One region of the Aminipila terrae genome, then DNA from elsewhere that is predicted to be linked to it. Evidence: riboswitches for the same ligand, from Rfam matches in the RefSeq annotation. Region 1 holds a riboswitch; the other holds the start of a gene.
The links. A riboswitch is a leader RNA that binds a small molecule or an ion and turns the genes downstream of it on or off. The one in region 1 is predicted to bind FMN.
Positions count from the first base shown of each region.

Region 2: another riboswitch for FMN. It lies ahead of Ami3637_RS09840 (ECF transporter S component); the one in region 1 lies ahead of ribD (bifunctional diaminohydroxyphosphoribosylaminopyrimidine deaminase/5-amino-6-(5-phosphoribosylamino)uracil reductase RibD).

Region 1 is NZ_CP047591.1:2,807,287-2,818,465, forward strand. It holds gene Ami3637_RS13485 (ammonium transporter) at 1-41, shown strand, start outside; gene Ami3637_RS13490 (chemotaxis protein CheX) at 327-800, shown strand; gene Ami3637_RS13495 (Smr/MutS family protein) at 815-1,162, shown strand; gene Ami3637_RS13500 (LTA synthase family protein) at 1,354-3,543, shown strand; gene Ami3637_RS13505 (thiamine diphosphokinase) at 3,720-4,364, opposite strand; gene Ami3637_RS18710 (acetyl-CoA hydrolase/transferase family protein) at 5,091-5,792, shown strand; gene Ami3637_RS18715 (acetyl-CoA hydrolase/transferase family protein) at 5,807-6,409, shown strand; gene Ami3637_RS13515 (4-hydroxybutyrate dehydrogenase) at 6,456-7,577, shown strand; gene Ami3637_RS13520 (DUF975 family protein) at 7,782-8,576, shown strand; FMN riboswitch at 8,627-8,741, shown strand; gene ribD (bifunctional diaminohydroxyphosphoribosylaminopyrimidine deaminase/5-amino-6-(5-phosphoribosylamino)uracil reductase RibD) at 8,949-10,031, shown strand; gene Ami3637_RS13530 (riboflavin synthase) at 10,045-10,695, shown strand; gene Ami3637_RS13535 (bifunctional 3,4-dihydroxy-2-butanone-4-phosphate synthase/GTP cyclohydrolase II) at 10,722-11,179, shown strand, end outside.
Region 2 is NZ_CP047591.1:2,078,912-2,090,090, forward strand. It holds gene Ami3637_RS09805 (MerR family transcriptional regulator) at 1-465, shown strand, start outside; gene Ami3637_RS09810 (DUF554 domain-containing protein) at 526-1,209, shown strand; gene Ami3637_RS09815 (rubredoxin-like domain-containing protein) at 1,313-1,861, opposite strand; gene Ami3637_RS09820 (ABC transporter substrate-binding protein) at 2,217-3,389, shown strand; gene Ami3637_RS09825 (NifU family protein) at 3,487-3,708, shown strand; gene Ami3637_RS09830 (CapA family protein) at 3,726-4,952, shown strand; gene Ami3637_RS09835 (Sapep family Mn(2+)-dependent dipeptidase) at 4,930-6,270, shown strand; FMN riboswitch at 6,413-6,542, shown strand; gene Ami3637_RS09840 (ECF transporter S component) at 6,636-7,175, shown strand; gene tsaE (tRNA (adenosine(37)-N6)-threonylcarbamoyltransferase complex ATPase subunit type 1 TsaE) at 7,290-7,544, shown strand; gene Ami3637_RS18590 (tRNA (adenosine(37)-N6)-threonylcarbamoyltransferase complex ATPase subunit type 1 TsaE) at 7,550-7,723, shown strand; gene tsaB (tRNA (adenosine(37)-N6)-threonylcarbamoyltransferase complex dimerization subunit type 1 TsaB) at 7,720-8,469, shown strand; gene rimI (ribosomal protein S18-alanine N-acetyltransferase) at 8,475-8,924, shown strand; gene Ami3637_RS09860 (hypothetical protein) at 8,977-9,210, shown strand; gene tsaD (tRNA (adenosine(37)-N6)-threonylcarbamoyltransferase complex transferase subunit TsaD) at 9,207-10,232, shown strand; gene abc-f (ribosomal protection-like ABC-F family protein) at 10,276-11,179, shown strand, end outside.

The DNA of each region.
Region 1 (11,179 bases):
TGGATATTTCAATTCACAGAGAAGAAGCATATCGTATTTAATATTCTTATAAAAACTTAATAAAACATAATAAAACCAGGGGCTTTCAAATGAACCAAAGATGGCAGATAGAATCAGACTACCATCTGAGGTTCATTTTGTTTTATATACGTAAGGCAAAGAATGAAAACAATATTAACACAGCAAAAAAGGTCATCAGTCAGAAAACATAAAAATATAGAACTTACACTGGAGAATTCAGATAAAATGTCGTAAAATATATGTAGAAAACTAATTTATAAAAGAAAAATTTAAGATAGCCAGCTGTATTAAAGAGAAGGAAGTGGATGGGAATGTATGAAAAAATAATCATGGGTTTTGCACTTGCAGCACGGGATGTGTTTAAAATGATGCTGGATTTAGAAACTGTTATCATTTCACAGGAACCAGCCATTATTCCCATTAGAACCAACGATGAAATTGTTATTTCAATAGGACTTGTTGGAGATATATGGGGTGAAACCTATTTTTATTTTCCCCAAGAAACAGCTCTGGAAATTGTTAAGATGATGAGCGGGATGGAAGTCAGCAAAGTGGATGATTTTGTTATTTCTGCACTGGGTGAAATTTCAAATATTATCAGTGGAAATGCTGCTACAGAACTTTCCCATCAAAAAATAACTTGTGAGATTCTTCCCCCTCGGATTTGCTTTGGGAACGATAATACTATGTGTGCTGGAAATATTTTGAAAACAATAAATTCCATCATACAAACTTCCGTGGGCAGTCTTTGTGTATCAGTTAGATTGGACAATTTGTAAAGGACAGGTGAAAATTGGGTGCAGTTAAAGTAAAAGAAATTAATTTAGAGCGGGGAAAGCCTGCAGTGGATGAAGCTATGCGGAAATTTGTTAATGAACTGACTACGGCTAAAAGGATGGGATTCAGAGCCTTAGTAGTGGTTCATGGATATGGGTCTTCAGGCGTAGGAGGGACTATAAAAATTGCACTGCAAAGTAAGCTGAAAGAAGGTAGTCTCAGGGGCGTAATAAGAGATTATGCTGGTGGTGAAGAATGGATAAACTGCAAAAGAAGGTTTATAGAGGTATGCCCTCAATTGAAAGATTTCAGCACTTATGTTGAGGGAAACAGAGGTTTAACTGTAATTCTTTTAAAATCTTAATGATATAACAAAGGGGTTGTCTCAAAATATGGATTTATAGGCATTAACATAAAGATAAAAGATGTCATTAAATCCATTTTGAGAAAGCCTTTTTTTGTGTGAAGGTTTTATGAAAAAAGTGTACAGTTGTTGAACGCTAACCTGATTTGTGATATAGTTATCGGGTTAGATTAATGAATTTGGAGACAGATATGGATAAGATAATCAGTTATATAGAGAAAGTAAAGCAGTTTATAAAAGAATTCAAAGATAAATATGGAACTATAGGATGTGCAGCAGTTGTGCTAGCTATTATGAAATTTATCGTTTTCTATATTTTAATGTCAGTGAAATCAAACTTCATTTTGATATGTATTATTTCCTGGGTAATAACCTATTATTTATTTAAATCATTCAGAAATAAATATATTCCATCAGCTATATATTTAATTCTGGCAATCTTGATGTTTGCAGACGTGACCTATTGCAGTTATTTTAATAAATATCTTTCTGTAGCCATGCTTGGGTCTGCCGGAATGCTGGGAGATGTAACCGCAAGCATAAAGCAAATTATGAGACCGGTTAACTTTTTTATGTTGCTGGATGCAGTTGTAATCCTGGCCACGGTGGTATCATACCATAGAAAAGAAGGCGGGCAAAGATTCACGAGTTTCTTCAGGAGAAAAGAAAGAAACGCAGACATAACGGAAACAGAAGGGCAGGAAAAACCAGTCCGTGATATTCTGGCTGAACTTGATGCCATGGCACTGGAAGAGTCTATGGATCAAATCCAGGAGGAAACAAGCAAAGAAGTATTAGAAAAGGACGGTGAAGAAAAGGGTTCTGTAACAGACAGGACAGAACTAGATTATGAAGATGAGCTGGAAAATAATCTATATCAGGGAAGAGTCAGAAGAAAAAGAGCTGAACGAAAAAGAAAAAGAGAAAAATTAAAACGTCTGAAAGTACATAGAAATCAGGCTATTCCAGTTGTTATAATCATTCTATTGATTGTGACAAGCACTTTCTCACCTTTTATGCAGTCCCTTGCCAAACAGGAGTTTTATACATATCATGTAGGGGATGTGGCTTCAGGAGCCCTTGGATTATCTGAACAAAAAAATATAATGAAGTTCGAAGATAATTATGAAACAGAAAAAAATGGGCCGTTGTTTGGTGTGGCTAAAGGGAAGAACTTAGTAGTTATACAAGTGGAATCTTTACAAAATTTCACTATTGGTATGAAATATAATGGACAGGAAGTAACACCTTTCTTAAATAGTTTATTAAAAGATAAAACGGTTTACTTTGATCACTATTATCAGCAGGTAGGAACAGGAAATACTTCTGATGCAGAGTTTGCAACGAATAATTCCATTATGGGATCTATAGAAGCCTTTACCTATCAATTATATGAAAAAAACTATTTCAGAGGCTTACCATGGCTTTTAAAGGATCAGGGCTATGAGACAGCTGTACTTCATGCCCATGAAAACAGAGACTTCTGGAATAGAGACGATATATATCCAGCCTTAGGCTTTGATCACTATTATGGTGGATTGATTGGAGATACGGCCCGCCCAGGGGGTAACTTTAAAATGACAGAATGGATGGGATGGGGACTGACTGATTCGGAGTTCTATCCTCAGGCCATGGATTACATCAAAGAGCTTCAGGAACCATTCTATAGCTTTGTTATAACACTTTCCAACCATCATCCTTATGAAATGCTGGATAAGTATAAATTTATTAAACTGGCACCAGAAGAAAAAGGAACTTTAGTAGGCAATTATCTTAACAGCGTGTCTTATACGGATTATGCTCTTTCCAAGCTGTTTGATGAGTTTAAAAAGGCAGGGCTTTATGACGATACGATTTTTGCAATTTATGGAGACCACATGGGACTTCCTGCATCTGATGAAACCAACGAGGTAATGGGTAGACTTCTGGGACATCCATATGATTGGGATGACAGGATGAATATTCCTTTAATTATTCACATTCCATCTGCAGATAAAAGTGTTACCACTACAATACATAATACTGGGGGACAAACTGATTTCCTTCCAACCATCTCCTACTTATTGGGATTAGATCATTTGGATACAATTTATCTGGGACATAATTTATTTACTTATGATAAAGGAATAGTTGCAGAACACGCTTATCTTCCGTATGGTTCATTCTTTATAAACGGTTACGGATTTGAAATGGCACGGGATGGAGTCTTCAAAGATGGCAGGGCATGGAATATAAAAACTAGAAAAGATGTGGACGTAAATCAGTTCTATGATTATTATATGAAATCCAGGGGAATATCAGATACATCTGTTTATATCCTTCAAAATGACATACTGAGAAAAGTCTATAAAGATGGAAAGAGCAGAGAAGAAGTTCTTTAGTTCCAGTTTCAGGACTTTGGGTAGTAAAGACAAAATAGATTTATATAAAAATAGGGTGACATTAATGTCATCCTATTTTTTTATACTTATATTGAGTTATATTGTTATAAAATTGACACATCTATGTCAATTTTGTAACAATATGAATATGCCCACAAAAATCAATAAATGTATAGTCAATCTATAGATCGAATTACAAGAAGTTTACCAGATTCTACAGAAATTTCACACTCAGAAGTTAAGAATTCATTACTTATACCTAAAGCAAACGAACTTGTCAGGTGAGCATTGGTCAGTTCCCACTTTAGTTTTTTTGTAGTCACATTTATACAGTTGTCCGAATAACTGATTAAAGAAATTTTTTCTCCAGGCCGACCTGCTATTTTGGCCGAGCCATTCATGATGATTATGACTTCATTTTGACTGTCATGCATACTTATCTTTTTATTTTTAATATGATTGGAGTGCCAAAAGTCAATACACCATGCCATACTTTGGAGGTTTGATATGGTATGGTCCAGCCGGCCACCCATGCCACCAACAAGACATATCTCCCTGAATTCTCTTTCTGCTGCATATTTGATACAAAGCAGGGTATCCGTATCATCTTTTTCCACAGGATGGATTATAGTCGGTATGTTTAGCTCTGGAGATTCAGTAAAAGAATCAAAATCACCAATAACCAGGTGAGGAATAATACCTTCTTTTTTTGCTAATTTATATCCTCCATCTGCGCAGATTATATAATCATCTTTGGATATATGAGCGATATCCCTGATATGGCCATTAATAAAGGCTGTAATAATAATGCATCTATTCATTTATTTACCTCTTTAATCTGAAATCTATAAAAAATAAAATGATATAGTAACACTTTGTCGTAAATAACGGAATCTTCATACAAACACAAACTGTTTTCAAAGACAAGTATAACATAATGAAGAATCATGTTATACCTTTATTATTCACAGTGTTTGCCATTACTATGATGTTTAACAAAAAATACATCTAAATGAGAGAATATCTCTGATAATTGTCTTGAAAATTATTTTTTTTAAGTCTATACTATAGATAAAAATTGAGAAAAATTTAACATATAAATCCAGAGGAAATAAGATGATTGTGAAGAAATAGATTAGTAAAGCAAAAACAATTAAATAACCAGACTTAAGTCTGCTGACAGCTAGTTTTAGTATGCCGCCCGGTCTTTTTGCTGAGCGGTTATTTTTAAACATCATAAACAGTTTTTATGAAGGGGACTGCTTATTATAGCGTTTAATTTTGCAGTAAATGCAATCCAGGTTATGACAAAGGTTATGCTCTGATGCTCTTGAGGAAAAGCATCTGGGTGAAGCCAGTTTTGTTATAGCTGATAAAATGCTTTGCATCAATTACTGCGCCTAATCAGGAGTGCATAATTACTGTACTTCTATGATTGTTTATAACCAAGGAAGGCATTATAAAATGTGGGATGAAACACAATTTGCCTGAAGGTTAATAAATAAAAAAGAAATAAAAAAGAAATAAAAAAGAGATGGAGGATTCCGATGATGGATTGGAAAGAAATTTATGAAAGCAGAAAATGCACTGCTGATGAAGCTGTGCAGAGAATTAAGAATGGCGACAGAGTAGTGCTTGCTCATTGTGTGGCAGAACCAATAACACTAGTTGATGCAATGGTAGCAAATGCAGAAAATTATAAAGATGTTACTGTGTCTCAGATGGTTACTCTGGGCAAAAGCGAATACACAAAACCTGAATACAAAGATCACTTTAGATTTGAAGGGTGGTTTACCAGTGCAAGTACCAGAAACTGTTTAGCTGAGGGCTATGGACAATTTGTACCTGTATATTTTCATGAAGTGCCTAAATATATAAGAAAAGGGATTTTCCCGGTAGATGTGGCTATGATTATGGTATCATCACCTGACCGTAATGGATTTTGTTCTGTAGGTGTATCTTGTGATTTTACTATGCAGGCCATAAAATCGGCTAAGATAGTGCTGGCTGAAATTAATGACCAGGTTCCGGTTGTTTATGGGGAAACCTTTGTTCATATAAGCCAGATTGATGCTTTTGTGGAAACTTCCCATCCACTGCCAGAATTGAAGTTGCCGGATATATGTGATGTTGAAACAGCTATTGGAAAACACTGTGCTTCTCTTATAGAAGATGGATCTACATTACAGCTTGGTATAGGGGCTATTCCAGATGCTGTATTATCCCAGCTTAAAGATAAAAACATTTAGGAATTCATTCGGAAATGATTTCTGATGGGGTGGTAGATTTGTATGAAGCAGGAGTTATAGACTGCACAGAAAAATCTATTGATAAGGGTAAAATGATAGTTACTTTTTTAATGGGAACAAAAAGGCTGTATGATTTTGTAGCTAATAACCCAATTATCGAAATGAAACCTGTAGATTATGTGAATAATCCTGTTATTGTATCACAGTGCTCAAAAATGGTTTGCATTAATGCTTGTTTGCAGGTAGACTTTATGGGACAGGTGGTGTCTGATACAATTGGAACAAGGCAGTTCTCAGGAGTAGGTGGTCAGGTTGATTTTGTAAGAGGAGCAGCCATGTCTCTTGACGGAAAAGCAAAGGCTATCATTGCTATGCCGTCTATTGTTGAAAAAAAGGATGGAAGTATGATTTCTAAAATAGTTCCATTTATTGAACATGGTGCAGCTGTTACCACCAACAGGCATGATGTGGATTATATTGTAACAGAATATGGCATTGCAGAGATGAAAGGAAGAACTCTTCAGGACAGAGCAAGAGCGCTAATTAAAATTGCACACCCTGAATTTAGAGATGAATTAAAAGATGAATTTGAAAAAAGATTTCATACAAAGTTCTGAATGAAATCTCAAGCCATATATATAAGTTAGCCAGGGAGGTAATTTTGTGCAGGCTTTAAGAGTGGTACCAAAAATATTTTATTTCGATACTTTCAGAGAATTTAATGAAGAATTTAAAATAGGCAGTAAAGACGTTTTAGTCACCAATCAGTGGATGTATAGACCATACGTTGAACCCCTTGATATAAAAACAAATGTTATCTATCAGGAGGCATTCGGAATGGGAGAACCCTCCGATGAAATGATTGACGCCATGGCTGAAGAAATGAAAAAGTATGATTGTGACAGAATTATTGCTTTTGGCGGTGGAACTATAGTTGACATCTGTAAGATATTAGCTCTTGATATACCTGAAAAATCACAGGACCTTTTTACGGGAACTGTAAAGCCGAAGAAACTTAAAAAAGTTGTGGTAGTACCAACTACTTGTGGGACCGGTTCTGAAGTAACGAATGTAGCCATTGCAGAGTTGAAATCCTTACATACCAAAAAAGGTATTGCTGCTGAAGAAACTTTTGCAGATATGGCAGTATTAATCCCTGAATGTTTAGACGGCCTGCCAGACAAGGTATTTGCAACAAGTTCCATAGATGCACTGATTCATGCGGCAGAATCCTATTTGTCTCCAAAAGCTTCTTCTTTTACTGAGATGTATTCTTTGAAAGCCATGGAGATGATATTGGATGGGTATAAGAACATCACTGCTACAGGAAATAACAGAGAGGCAAGAAAACCCTTCCTGAAAGATTTTTTACTTGCTTCTAATTATGCTGGCATTGCCTTTGGTAATGCAGGATGCGCTGCAGTACATGCATTATCCTATTCTATTGGAGGGACTTTTCATGTGCCCCATGGGGAAGCTAATTATCAGTTCTTCACGGAAGTCTTTAAAATGTATATGAGGAAAGCGCCGGAAGGTAAAATCGCACTGATAAATCAGATATTTGCTGATATACTGAATTGTCCTGTAGAAAATGTGTATGAGGCACTGGAATGCTTACTAAATCAGTTGATTTCCAGAAAGCCATTAAGAGAATATGGAATGACCAAACCACAAATCCATGAATTTACCAAGATGACTGTGGAAAACCAACAGAGACTACTCGCAAATAACTATGTTTCTTTAACCAATGAAGAAATAAGACAAATCTTTGCTAATTTATATTAAAATGTATTAAAATAGCCAGAGTCGGATTAATTCTGGCTATTTTTTATGCAAAAATATTAATAAAATATTAACAGAACCTTAATAATCTATATTGGACTTGGAAAACTCTTGAAATAGTAAAAGCGAAAAGTTATAATGGAAAACTAAGGGTATATAAGGGTACGAAATGTATACAATAAAAAAAGGGAAGGAAAGAGAAGGAATATGAATCAAAATATTGTAACAGAAACCAGTAAAAATATCAGGGCGCTAGCACGCGTATCGTTGCAGGGTAAATGGAAAATGGCAGTTATTGCAACTGCTGTTTATATGGTTGCACTTATGCTGCCAGCAGCTATTTTAGATGTTATTTTCAGCGGAAAGGCTAGTGCATCACTATTATCCAGCTTGTATACAATCCTGGTGACAGCACCATTCACTATAGGCTATTCTATTTTCTGTTTAAATCTATTCAGAAGAAATGAATGTGAAGTGGCTCAGGTATTTTATGGATTTGAGAAATTCTTCAAGGCTTTTGGTCTTTACTTTATGATGTGCCTGTTCATTTTTTTATGGACTTTATTATTAGTGGTTCCTGGAATCATAGCTGCATACAGATACAGCCAGGCATTTTTAATTATGGCAGACCATCCTGAATATGGAATTATGCAGTGTTTATCCGAAAGTAAACGAATGATGATTGGAAATAAGATGAAATTTTTCTGCTTAGAGCTTAGCTTTATTGGATGGGCACTATTAGCATCCATTCCGATGATGGCTATTTCTGGAGTAATTACATTTACAAATCCTGCACTGGCAGGTTTTGGTTCTTTAGTAGGAAGCATTGCCTATTTCTGGCTAACACCTTACATATGCGTAGCAGGTGTTGCATTTTATGAGCTTGCTAATGGAAACCTGATGCCAGGTGTGATTGAATGTGAGCCAATGTCTTTTGAAGGAGAAACTTTCAGAAGTGATGTAGAAGTACATAATAACGAGGATGAGAACAAAGAGAACTAATATTGACATGTGAAATTTATTATGTTAATATGAGTTAGAAAAAAAGAATAATATGTCTTCAGGGCAGGGTGTGATTCCCTACCGGTGGTTATAGCCCACGAGCCGCAAGGCAGATTCGGTGTAATTCCGAGGCCGACAGTATAGTCTGGATGAAAGAAGATAAGTGCAGGTTTTATATTGCGTTTAGTTTTTTTGCTCTGAAATGTTTACATTTCAGAGCTTTTTAAATTTAAACGGCTTTAGATTTAAGATAGAACCTGAAAAGAATTATGAGTATATGTTGTTAATATATAAAGCATAATAAAGATGCCCTGGAGAATTATCCAGGGTATTTTTTTATATAAGTTAAGTTATAGATTTGGAGGTGATATCTTGACAGATGAAAAATACATGCAGCTTGCTATAGAACTGGCAAAAAAGGCAGAGGGGTGGACAAATCCTAATCCCCTAGTGGGTGCCATCGTTGTAAAAAACGGAAATATTATTGGGCAGGGTTATCATGAAAAATTAGGGATGCCTCATGCAGAACGAAATGCCCTTGCAAATTGCACTGAGGACCCTAAAGGGGCAACCATATATGTTACCTTGGAACCTTGCTGTCATTACGGAAGAACTCCTCCTTGCACAGAGGCTATTATAGAAAAGGGAATATCCAGAGTTGTGGTAGGTGTTCAGGATCCAAATCTAATTGTAGCTGGAAAGGGTATAGGAATATTAGAAAAATCAGGTATTCAGGTTACTCTTGGAATTTTAGAAAAAGAATGCAGAGAATTAAATAAGGTCTTTTTTCATTATATGATTGAAAAAAAACCGTTTGTAGCTATGAAATATGCAATGACTATGGATGGAAAAATTGCTGCATATACAGGAAAATCAAAATGGATAACGGGAGAAACAGCCAGAGACCATGTTCATATGCTGCGGCATAAATATATGGCCATAATGGTAGGAATAGGAACCGTACTGAAAGACAATCCAAGACTGGATTGCAGACTTCCAGGGCTGAAGAATCCAAAGAGAATAGTTTGCGATACAAACTTAAGAATACCAGTAGATTCTTACATTGTTTCTACAGCAGGGAGCATAGAAACTTATATAGCTACAGCATCTGATGATAATGAAAAAATCAAGAGGCTTACAGAAGCAGGATGCTTCGTTTTATCCATTCCTAAAAGTCATAATCATATTGATTTAAATATTCTTATGCAAATCCTTGGAAAGAAAGGAATCGACAGTATACTTCTTGAAGGAGGTGGCACATTAAACTATGAAGCTTTGAATAAAGGTCTGGTGGATTATGTTTATGCATATGTGGCACCAAAAATATTTGGAGGGAAAGATGCTCTTACAGCTGTTGAGGGCACAGGGGCGGAGAACCCGGAAAAAGCATTCTTACTGAAGAACAGAAAAATCACATTACTGGGCGATGACATATTGATGGAATATGAAGTTTAAAGGGGGCAGATAAATGTTTACTGGAATCATTGAAGAAAAAGGAACAATAATATCTGTTATAAAAGGCAGGAATTCATCCAGGCTTGTTATTAAAGGCAATAAGATTTTTAACCAGATAGAGCTTGGTGACAGTGTGGCTGTAAATGGAGTTTGTTTAACGGTGACAAAATTAGGAAGTAATACCTTTGAAGCAGATGTAATGGGAGAAACTCTTTCCAGGAGTTCTCTGGGCAGTTTAAATCAGGGGAGTCCGGTTAATCTGGAAAGAGCCATGGCAGCAGGTGGAAGATTTGGAGGGCACATGGTTTCCGGACATATTGATGGAACAGGAACTGTTGAGAGCAGGGTTCCTGATGAAATAGCTACATGGATAACCATTACTGCAGGAACGGACATAATAAAATATATTGTACAAAAAGGCTCCATTGCCATAGACGGGGTGAGTCTGACTGTAGCAAAAGTGGACAGTGACAGCTTTCAGGTTTGTCTGATACCTCATACTGGAAAGGAAACTACCTTACTGGATAGAAAAGTGGGTGAAATAGTAAACCTGGAAAACGATATCATAGGAAAATATGTGGAAAGATTTCTTGGTTTAAAAGGTGAGACAACTAGAGTACAAAGTCATATTAGTATGGAGTTTCTTGAAGAAAACGGATTTTAGGAATCAGGTAATAGGAGGATAAGAGAATGTTTAAATATAACACAATTGAAGAAGCTATTATAGCCCTTAAGCAGGGTAAGATGATTGTTGTGACGGATGCGGAAGACAGAGAGAATGAAGGAGACTTAATCTGTGCGGCAGAATTTGCCACTACAGAAAATGTGAACTTTATGGCAGCCCATGCAAAGGGATTAATATGTATGCCCATGGGCAAAGCTATGGTGGATAAACTGGGTCTGCATCAAATGGTTCAGAAGAATACAGATAATCATGAAACCGCTTTTACTGTATCTATAGATCATGTGGATACTACTACTGGAATTTCAGCAGTTGAGCGGTCAATAACGGCCATGAAAACCGTAGAAGAAGGAGCAAAACCTGAAGATTTCAGAAGACCGGGACATATGTTTCCCCTACTGGCAAAGCCCTACGGTGTTCTGGAAAGAGAAGGGCATACGGAAGCAACGGTGGACCTTCTGAGGCT
Region 2 (11,179 bases), 730 kb from region 1:
GATTTTAATGAAATAAAGGAACAAGTGATTTCAGAAAGAAAGATAGCTGTTTTAAAGAAGAGTATAAGCCTTGGAGAGGATATTGAGTATCCTATTGCAGAACTTGGAAGCACTCATTTGTTAAATTCGGCTATATTTTTAGGTAAAGTTGCATTATCCATTGAAAAAGATAATTTAGAAATGGGAAAATTTGATGAATTCTCTTCTGTTATTGTTATTGTTGAAGAGGAAGATCAAAGCGGAACAAGCTGCTCTGAACTTGCAAAAGGAACGTATTTAACTTTAAGATTTCAAGGAACACATAAAGATGCAAAGAAGTATTATAAGAAATTATTGAAGTATTTAAAAGAAAGAAACTACAAGATATGCGGAAATGCCATTGAAATAGCCTTGATAGATGAAGGAATGACAAATGATATTTCTCAACATGTAACCGAAATACAAATTCCATATAAAAAAGATTGACACTCTAGCTACTAGAGGGTTTATTATTATCTCTATATAGTTGAAAGAGGTGATGATAAAATGTTAGGAACAATTGTAAATACAGGAACAATTATTGTAGGCAGTCTTATAGGGACTCTGATTCATAGGGGTATTAAAGAAGAATATAAAGGTGCTCTTTTTAATGCTATGGGTTTAGCTGCTGTTGCACTAGGCATAAATACTATTGCAAATTATATGGGGAAGAGTAATTATCCTGTATTGTTTATCATTAGTCTTGCAATTGGAAGTCTGATTGGTTCCATCATAAATATTGATGAAAAATTTCAAAAGCTGATTGGAAGATATTCCAAAACAAACTTAGGACAAGGGTTGTCAACAGGGGTACTCCTTTATTGTATCGGAACTTTATCTATATTGGGACCTGTAATGAGTGCTGTCTATGGGGATAATACATATTTATTTACAAATGCTACGTTAGATTTGGTTACTGCCATGGTTCTCGCGTCTACCTATGGGATTGGGATGATATTTGCTGCACCTGTTTTATTTGTCTGGCAGGGAAGTATTTATCTCACAGCACAATACCTATCAAGCGCATTCTTTTCAGAGACTCTGTTCACAGAGATTTCTATCATTGGGGGAATTTTAATAGCAAGCTCAGGGCTTAGTATTTTAGAGATAAAAGATTGCAAAACGTTAAATATGTTACCATCTTTAGCGGTACCAATCGTGTTTTTTATCCTAAAGGGAATTATTCATTAGTGTGGCGATTATACTCATATGCAAAAAAAGAAAAAATCCGATAAATTTTCGGATTTTTTCATATGAATATCTCAATTATATTATTTTTTTATAATGGGTTTAACTACTTGCCGAAGTATCTGTTGTAAAGTCCTTCAAATGCACAACCATGTCTTGCTTCATCTTTAGCCATTTCATGAACAGTGTCATGGATAGCATCCAGATTCTGCTGCTTAGCTAATGTAGCAAGAGCCTTCTTACCAGCACATGCACCATTTTCAGCTTCGATTCTCATTTCTAGGTTTTTCTTAGTTGAATCAGTAACAACTTCACCTAACAGTTCTGCAAATTTAGATGCATGTTCTGCTTCTTCCCAAGCTGCCTTTTCCCAATAAAGACCAATTTCAGGATATCCTTCTCTATGTGCAACTCTTGCCATTGCAAGGTACATACCTACTTCTGTACATTCCCCTGTGAAGTTTGCTCTTAAGCCTTCGATGATTTCAGGATCAACACCCTTAGCAACACCAACAACATGCTGGTCAGCCCACTGTCTTGCACCTTCTTCAACCTTAACAAATTTTTCTGCGCCTACTCCGCACTGTGGACATTTTTCCGGAGCCTCAGCACCTTCATAAGTATAACCGCAAACTGAACAAGTCCATTTCATAATTCCATCCTCCATTTTCCTATAGATTTTTTCTTTAATATGTGATCACCCAATAAAAAATATAGATACATATCCATATGGGTGATACCTTATTGAATTGATTATACTTCATTTATACCTTGAAAATAATAGATTAAACATATTTTTCTAAAAAATTTTTTCAACCACAAATTAAGCAGGCAGTCTATGGCAAACAGCTTGAAAAAGTACCTGTAATTTGGTATCATAGGAGTGTTATATTACTGTAAGTAATATTGCAAGGGTAAAGGGGAAAGACAATATGACTAAAATTTTTAATAACTCAAAACAACATAATAGAAGTAAGGGAATCAGAAAAGCAGCCCTGCTTGCCACAGTCATGGTACTTGTTTTAAATCTTACAGGGTGTGCCACCTTTGAAAATTTTAAAAGTACTTTTATAGATAAAGAGGAAGAGCCGGAATCAACTGTCCGAATCGGCGTTTTTGAACCCTTAAGTGGGAAAGACAAGGAAATGGGAGAGATGGAAGCCAGGGGTATTGAGCTGGCCCATACTATGTTTCCAAAGGCTCTGGGAAAAGAAGTGGAACTTGTTTATGGGGACAATAAATCCGATATGAATGTAGCAGAAAGTGTAGCCAAGGAATTAGTAGATAAAAGAGTTTCTATTGTTCTTGGCAGTTATGGAAGTGCCAACTCCCTTGCTGCAGTAAGCACCTTTGAAAAGGCTAAGCTGCCGGCTATAGCCATAACCAATACAAATCCGCTGGTGACAAGTTATAACCCTTTTTATTTCAGGGTTTGCTTACTGGATTCTTTTCAGGGTGTTGCCCTGGCAAAGTATTCAGTAGAAGCGTTGAAGGCCAGTTCTGCAGCCATTATGAGGCCTGAGAATGATGATTATGCCATAGCCGTTTCACAGACGTTTTCAGATAAATTTATACAAATGACAGGAAATGCCAACGCAGTAGTGGTTTCCTGTGATTATGAAGCTGATAAGAAAAAACAGGTTACAGAAGATTTGAAAAAAATAAAAGAATCAGGTGCTCAGGTTGTTTTTTTACCTGTAAAATTAGAAGAAGCAGCTGAAATCCTGAAGCAGGCAAAAAAGATGGGCGTCACTGCTTTATTTTTAGGAACGGACCAATGGGATTCAACGAAATTAATGGAACTGGCAGGCAAAGAAGCAGTGCAGAATGTTTCATTCTCAACTATCTTTGACCCAAATACAAATACTACGATTATGTCTGACAACTTTAAAAAAGCTTATAAAGCCAAGTATGGACAGGACGCTGTTCCAGAAAGTGCGGCTGCTCTTGGTTTTGACGCTTATATGATTGCAGTGGATTCCTTAAACAAGGCAGGTACTGCCCTGAATGGAGAAGCTCTTAGAAAAGTTATTGCAAACACAAGAGAATTTCCGGGAGCCTCAGGAACTATCACATTTGATATGAACGGAGATCCTATCAAATCTGTGGTTGTAAAGAAAATTGTAGGAGGACAGGCCATATCGGCTTATACAATGGAGCCTGACATTGTAAGTATGTATTAAATAACTACATTTTTTAGCAGGAAAAAAGCATAATATTCTATTGAAAAAATTGTTTTTGTGGTAGAATAATAAAAAGTAGAAAAAAGGAGAAATTACCATGGAAGAAAAAATAAAAGAAGCTTTAGAAAATATCCGACCTTTCTTACAGAGAGACGGAGGAGATATCGAATTTGTTGAACTGACACCTGAAAACATTGTTAAAGTAAGATTACAGGGACACTGTGCAGGATGCCCTGGTGCAACCATGACACTGAAGGCAGTTGTTGAAAAACTATTAAAAGAATCATACCCTGAAATTGCAGGAGTAGAAAACGTTTAGTTTAGTAAGGAATAGATATGGAAAACGCTGAAAGAAAAAATCGGTTTACAGCGCTTCTGATTACTTTAATTGCAGTGGGGTGCCTGATCGCATTACCACTGCTTTTTAGTGGATGCGGCAAGGAAGTGAAGCAGTCTGCAGGGCCAGGAGTTCAACAGACTGAACAGCCTATTGATTTAAATATCCTTTGTGTAGGGGATGTTATGGTGCACAAACCACAGATAGAGTGTCAGTATGATGCAAGTACAGGTAAATACGATTATACAAATAATTATAAATATGTTAAAGATTACATAAGTCAGGCAGACCTGGCTCTGTGCAATGTTGAAACAACTTTTGCAGGAGCGCCGTATTCAGGGTATCCCGACTTCTGTGCCCCGGATGAATTAGCGGATGCACTAAAAGATACTGGCTTTGATGTGGCTATAACTTCAAACAACCATATGATGGACAGGGGAGGCCCTGGGATGAAGAGGACCCTTGAAGTACTAAGGTCCAAAGGATTTGAAACTGTGGGGAGCAGACTTGATAATCAGGAAAAACGGTACGCCATTACAGACGTAAAGGGTGTAAAAGTTGCTGTAGTAGCGTATACTTTTGAAACGTCAACAGGTGGTTCCGGTACTGCAATAAATGGAAGTGTTATTTCTCCTGAGAATGCACAACTGATTAATTCCTTTAGCTACGATACAATCGACCATGATCTGGCTCAGATCAAGAACACCTGTGAAGAAGCCAGGAAGGCAGGAGCAGAAATTGTTATATTGTACTACCACTGGGGAGAAGAATATCAGAATTCTGCGAATAAGTGGCAGAAATACATAGCGGAGAAAAGTGTAGACAATATGGATGTGGATATAATATTTGCATCACATCCTCATGTACTTCAGGAAATGGATTACATAAAAAACCAGACTACCGGTAAAACCGTTCCGGTATTCTACAGTATGGGAAATTTTATATCAAATCAGAGAATAGAAACCTTAAATAACAGATATACTGAAGAAGGAATAATTGCAAAGGTAAATCTGCAATATGACAAATCACAAGGTAAAGCAACTAATGTGAAAATGAGTGCAGTACCTACCTGGGTGGAAAAATATAATTCAGGTGGAAGACCAATTTACGAAATTATTCCTTTAGATGAAAACCTGCAAAATAATGAAACGCTGAAAGCTTCTGGACATATATCCAGAGCAGAAGCTGCATTGGAGGATGCAAATGGAATACTTGAAACGCATTGATGAATCGAAAGATGAAATGGTGAGAACCCTTCAGGAACTGGTATCAATCAAGAGTGTAGAGGATAAACCTGCTAAAGATGCCCCTTTTGGCAAAGGTGTGGCTGAAGCTTTTGATTACATGATGAAAAAAGCGGAATCCGAAGGATTTGACACAGAAAATGCAGACAATTACGGGGGACACATTGAATTCGGCGGTTATATTCTTGATGAGGAAGGACAGATTACTGGCACCAGTGACGAGGTAATGGGTATTATAGGCCATCTGGATGTGGTACCAGAGGGTTCTGACTGGGAATATGAACCATACGGAGGAGTTATAGCGGATGGCAGGATTTATGGAAGAGGAACAATAGATAATAAGGGACCGGTTGTAGCTGCATACTATGCCATGAAGGCACTTAGAGACAGCGGATACATGCCTGAAAAAAAGGTAAGGCTGATTCTTGGACTGGATGAAGAGACCAACTGGAAAGGTATGTACCATTACTTATCAAAGGTGAAGGCACCAGATTTTGGATTTACTCCGGATGCTGAATATCCGGCTATATATGCTGAGAAGGGAATTCTGGTTTTTCAGCTGGCTAAAAAAATCGGCAAAAGTGCAGGAAAGGGACTGGAACTCAGGAGCCTCACCGGGGGTAACGCACCTAATTCCGTAGCGGATTATGCCAGAGCCGTGGTCAGAGCAGATAAAATGGAAGCCTATGACAAAGTAAAAGAACTGGCATCCCAATACAGGGATCAAAATTGTGCTGAAGAGGGACAGCATGCCTATGGAGCTAAATTAAACTGTAAAGGTGTTGGTAAGAGCTTAGAAATAGTAGTGCAAGGTGTTTCTGCCCATGGAGCTACCCCGGAAGACGGAACCAACGCCGTTTCAGTATTAATGGACTTTTTAGGTAAAATTGACATAATAAATGATGACGTAAATGAATTTGTAGAGTTTTATAACAAACATATTGGCTTCGAACTGGACGGGAGTGCCATGGGATGTGGGCTTTCTGATGAAGCTTCAGGAAAACTGGTATTTAATGTGGGCAAGGTGGACCTTGAAGGAGAAGCGTTAATTCTTACTATAAACATAAGGTACCCTGTTACCTTCAATGATGACACAGTTTATCAGGCTATGATGCCTGTTATTAACAAGTATAATATGGGGGTCATAAAAATAAAAAACCAGGATCCTATTTACATGCCAAAGGATCATCCCATGATTAAAACATTAATGGAAATCTATGGAGAGCATACGGGAGATACGGAAAGAGAGCCTATTCTTATAGGAGGGGAACTTATGCCAGAGCTGCAAAGAATATCGTAGCTTTCGGAAGCATATTTCCTGGTGATTTTGATTCATCACATCAAAAAAATGAATGTATTGAAATCGACAAATTAGTTTTAAATGCGAAAATTTTTGCAGATGCTATTTACAGATTAACACACTAAGTATATAATAATATGCAGAATTGTTTCAGGGGGAGGTGTAAGTCCTCACCGGCGGTAATGAGTTTTATACTACGAGTCCGCGAGCTGAAAAGCAGAATGGGTCAGATTCCCATACCGACGGTATAGTCCGGATGAAAGAAACAGGCATGTTTAATTGACGTGCTTTTATTTCAATGCAGCATACCCTGAGAGAAATCTCAGGGTTTTTTTATTATTTAGAAAAGATTGAGAGGATTAAAAATGACATCACGAAACAAAACAGTTAAAATGGCCAAAATGGGTATGCTTGTGGCAATCTCAGTAGTTTTGGTATATTTAGTACACTTTCCTATTTTCCCGGCCGCAACATTTTTAGAATATGATCCTGCGGATATTCCGATTTTTATTGGTACATTTGCCTTTGGACCAATGGCGGGCCTTCTGCTGGCAATCGTTACTGCTGTAATCCAGGGAACAACGGTAAGTGCCATCAGTGGTTTGTATGGCATTATCATGCATATTTTAGCTACGGGTTCCTTTGTATTAGTTGCAGGAATGTTGTACAAGGGCAGAAAGAATAAAAAAGAAGCGGTAATAGCCCTTTGTGCTGGTGTTATTACCATGACTGTGGTAATGGTGATAGCCAATATGATTGTTACACCCCTGTTTACGGGTTGGCCCTTAAGCGCAGTTATGAAGGTAATGCCGTTTATTGTACTATTTAATCTGATAAAAGCCGGAGTGAATTCGGTAATAACTTTCTTCCTATATAAAAGGATAGCTGGATTTTTACATAAATAGCCAGATTATGATTAATATGTTAAGATAATAAAATGCCCTGAGTCAGTCAGGGCATTTTATTTATGTATACTTTTAATATTTTATTAAAATAAATTATGTGGTACAATAAAAGGTATGAGTAAATTAATTATAAAAGATGAGAAACAAACAAAAGAATTTGGGCTAAGGCTTGCGGATAAGCTGATGCCGGGAAGCGTTGTGGCGCTGATTGGCGATTTGGGAACAGGCAAAACAGCACTTACCAAATATATTGCAGAAGGACTTGGAATTAAGGAAACAATTACAAGCCCTACTTTTACTATTGTCCAGGAATATTACCAGGGCGGCTGCCTCTTTATCATTTTGACGTGTATAGAATCAATGATATAGAAGAAATGTTTGAACTTGGCTATGAGGAATATTTCTTTGGAAAAGGGGTGTGCATCGTAGAATGGGCAGACTTAATAACAGAGATTATTCCGGAAGATGCCCTTGTTATTAATATTACCTATGGACAGAATGAAGGGGAAAGAATTTACGACATAAAAGGACTGGAGGCGGGTCTATGAATATATTAGCCATTGAAACCACCGGGGCTGCGGCATCGGTGGCAGTAATCAATGAAAAGGGTCAGATTTTTGAGGAAGTTTGCAGGGAAACGCTGAATCATCTGCAGTTTTTAATGCCCATGGTGGAGAAGGTGCTCGAAAAAAGTAAATTGCATATAAACGATTTGACAGCAATCGCAGCATCTGAAGGACCAGGTTCTTTTACTGGTATCAGGATAGGTGTTTCTTCTGCCAGGGCACTGGCACAGGCATTGAAGTTAGAATGTATCAGCGTACCAACCCTAAAATCTTTCCTTTTTAACAAAGAAGAATACCAGGGTATTTACTGCCCTATTTTCAATGCCAGAAGGAACCAGGTATATGGGGGAGCCTATAAATGGGGTGACAGTCATTCGATTCAGGAAGTGGTAGAAGGAAAGGCTTATATGCTTTCGGAAATTCTGGATTTGCTGGCACAGGTTTTAGAAAAAGAACAGAATGAAGTAACTTTTTTTGGAGATGGTGTCGAAGCATATCAGTCTCAAATCGAGGAGTGGCAAAATTCATCGTTAAATAGCAATATACAAATTAACTTTGCAGATGCTGAAGCACGCTATCAAAAATCATCCTCTGTTGCAAAACTTGCTCTTGAATTGTATAAAGAGGGAAAAATGTGCCAGTTTAATGATCTCAGACCTAATTATATGAGAAAAGCCGAAGCAGAAAGAAAGTTAGATGAAGCAAAAGCGGCTCAGGATAAACGGTGAGCCCTATGAGTGAATTGATTATCCGAAGTGCAGAGGAGCGGGACATTAAGTCTATGGCAGAACTGGATAAAGTGTGCTTTGCAGATCCATGGAGTGAAGAGTCTTTTAAAAGTGAGATTATGGAAAATGAAAGGGCATTTTATATAGTTGCTGAAACGGATGATAAAATTGTGGGATATGCAGGATTGTGGGCTGTTTTCGACGAAGGACACATCACTAATGTGGCCGTCTCTCCAGCATATAGACGAAGAGGAATCGGAAGAGCTATTATTACAGTTTTAATAGAGACTGGAGAAGGTAATGGATTGAACAGTTTTACCCTGGAAGTAAGAGAATCCAATCTGCCAGCACAGAACTTATATAAAGAATTCAGCTTTAAGCCGGCGGGCATCCGAAAAGGCTATTATCTGGATAATGGTGAAAACGCTATAATTATGTGGCGTACTCATGAATAAAACAAATTACCTTTGAAATACTAAGATAAAAAGTATTTTGGAGGTTTGTAAAATGACAGTTTACTATGGCAATAACAGAAACAGAGATAATTATTACTATAACAGCAGTGAAGACTATTATGATGACATGAGCAATCCTGTATCAAATTGCAGCCGATTTGAGAGAAGGCACGATTTCAGCACATTTAATATGTCGGATTACATGTCATGTGAAAACTGCAGACATTTATCTTCAGATAACAAATGTATTGCACGTGCAGATACACATAATGGGAGTATGGAATGAAAAACGGAAAATTTTTAACAATGGCAATTGAGTCAAGCTGTGATGAGACTTCGGTAGCCTTACTTCTTGAAGGAAGGGAAGTGCTTTCCAATGTTATTTCCTCGCAGATAAAAGTACATCAGGTTTTTGGAGGAGTTGTACCCGAAATTGCATCCAGACATCATCTGGAAAACATCAATAATGTAACAACTCAGGCCTTGATGGAAGCAGGTGTTACGCTGGATGATGTGGACTTAATCGGTGTAACTTACGGACCTGGACTTGTGGGGGCGCTGTTGATTGGCTTAGCATCTGCAAAGGCGTACGCTTTTGCCAAAAACATTCCTTTAGTAGGAGTACATCATATACAAGGGCACATTAGTGCCAACTACATACAGTACCCTGATTTAGAGCCACCTTTTATGGCTTTGGTTGTTTCAGGGGGGCATACAAATATCGTAGAAGTAGAAAATTACAACTCTTTTAAAGTACTGGGCGGCACCCGGGATGATGCTGCCGGAGAAGCCTTTGATAAAGTCGCAAGAGTTCTGGGACTGGGATATCCAGGAGGGCCTTTAATTGATAAAATTTCAAAAGAAGGAGATGCGGAAGCTATTCCATTTAAGAGGGTGTTTCTTGAAAAGGGTAGCTATGATTTCAGTTTCAGCGGTATAAAGACAGGTGTACTGAATTACATCAATTCAGAAAAACAGGCAGGCAGAGAAGTGAACATTGCCAATGTTGCAGCCAGCTTTCAGCAGGCAGTTCTGGATGTAATTGTCACAAAAGCTGTGGATGCAGCCATAAAAATGAAAAAGGATAAGATTGTGCTGGCAGGAGGAGTGGCTGCAAACAGCAGGCTTCGGGAAATGCTCACGGAGAAGTGCGGAGAGAACGGAATTAAACTTTACTGTCCTGCACCTATTTTATGTACAGACAATGCAGCTATGATTGGATGTGCTGCATATTACAAATACAAAGCGGGATTTTGCAGTGATTTAACCTTGGATGCCTATCCAAATTTACCACTTACAGACATTTAAACTGCAAAATTCTGTAACGAAAATTAAAAAACGGAGATATGAAATGATAATACTTTCAGCAACGAATATAATGAAGGTATATGGCGTGGATGTAATTCTTAAAGATGTCTCTTTTCATGTAAATCAGGGAGACAGGATTGGCATAGTAGGCAACAATGGTGCAGGAAAGACCACCTTGCTGAATATATTATGTGGAGAAATGCCATATGACGATGGAAATGTATTTATTTCCGCGAATACAAGTATCGGATACTTAAAACAAAGTCAGAATTTTGATTCAGATAAGACACTAATAGAAGAAGTTTCAGCTATCTTCAGCCATATAGCTGACATGGAAAAGGAAATGGCTGAGTTGTCCCATGAAATTTCGGACAAGTCTTCAAAAGAAGAAAATGTAGATAAACTTCTGCAAAGATATGATGAAATCATGGAAGCTTATAACAGATGTAACGGTTATAGTTATAAAAGTGAAATAAATGGCATATTAAATAGCATGGCTTTTACAGAAGATTTTTATCATAAAAAGATATCCATGCTAAGTGGTGGAGAAAAAACCAGGCTGGCACTGGCCTGTCTTCTTTTAAAGAAACCAGATATCTTATTTTTAGACGAGCCGACCAACCATCTTGATATTGGAACCTTAAAATGGCTGGAGCAGTATCTCAAGTCCTATAGTGGAACAATTATATTAATATCCCATGACCGATATTTTCTGGATCAGACGGTTAACCGTATCTTTGAAGTGGAAAACCATAAGTTGTATACATATCAGGGTGGATATTCTGAATACGCAGAGAAAAAACGACAGAGACGGGAAGAAGAACTAAGGAAATATGAAGGACAGCAGAAAGAAATAGCCAGACAGGAAGAAATCATCAGAAGGTTTAAGCAACATGGTACAGAAAAACTGGCTAAGCGCGCCCAATCCAGAGAAAAACGGCTAGCCC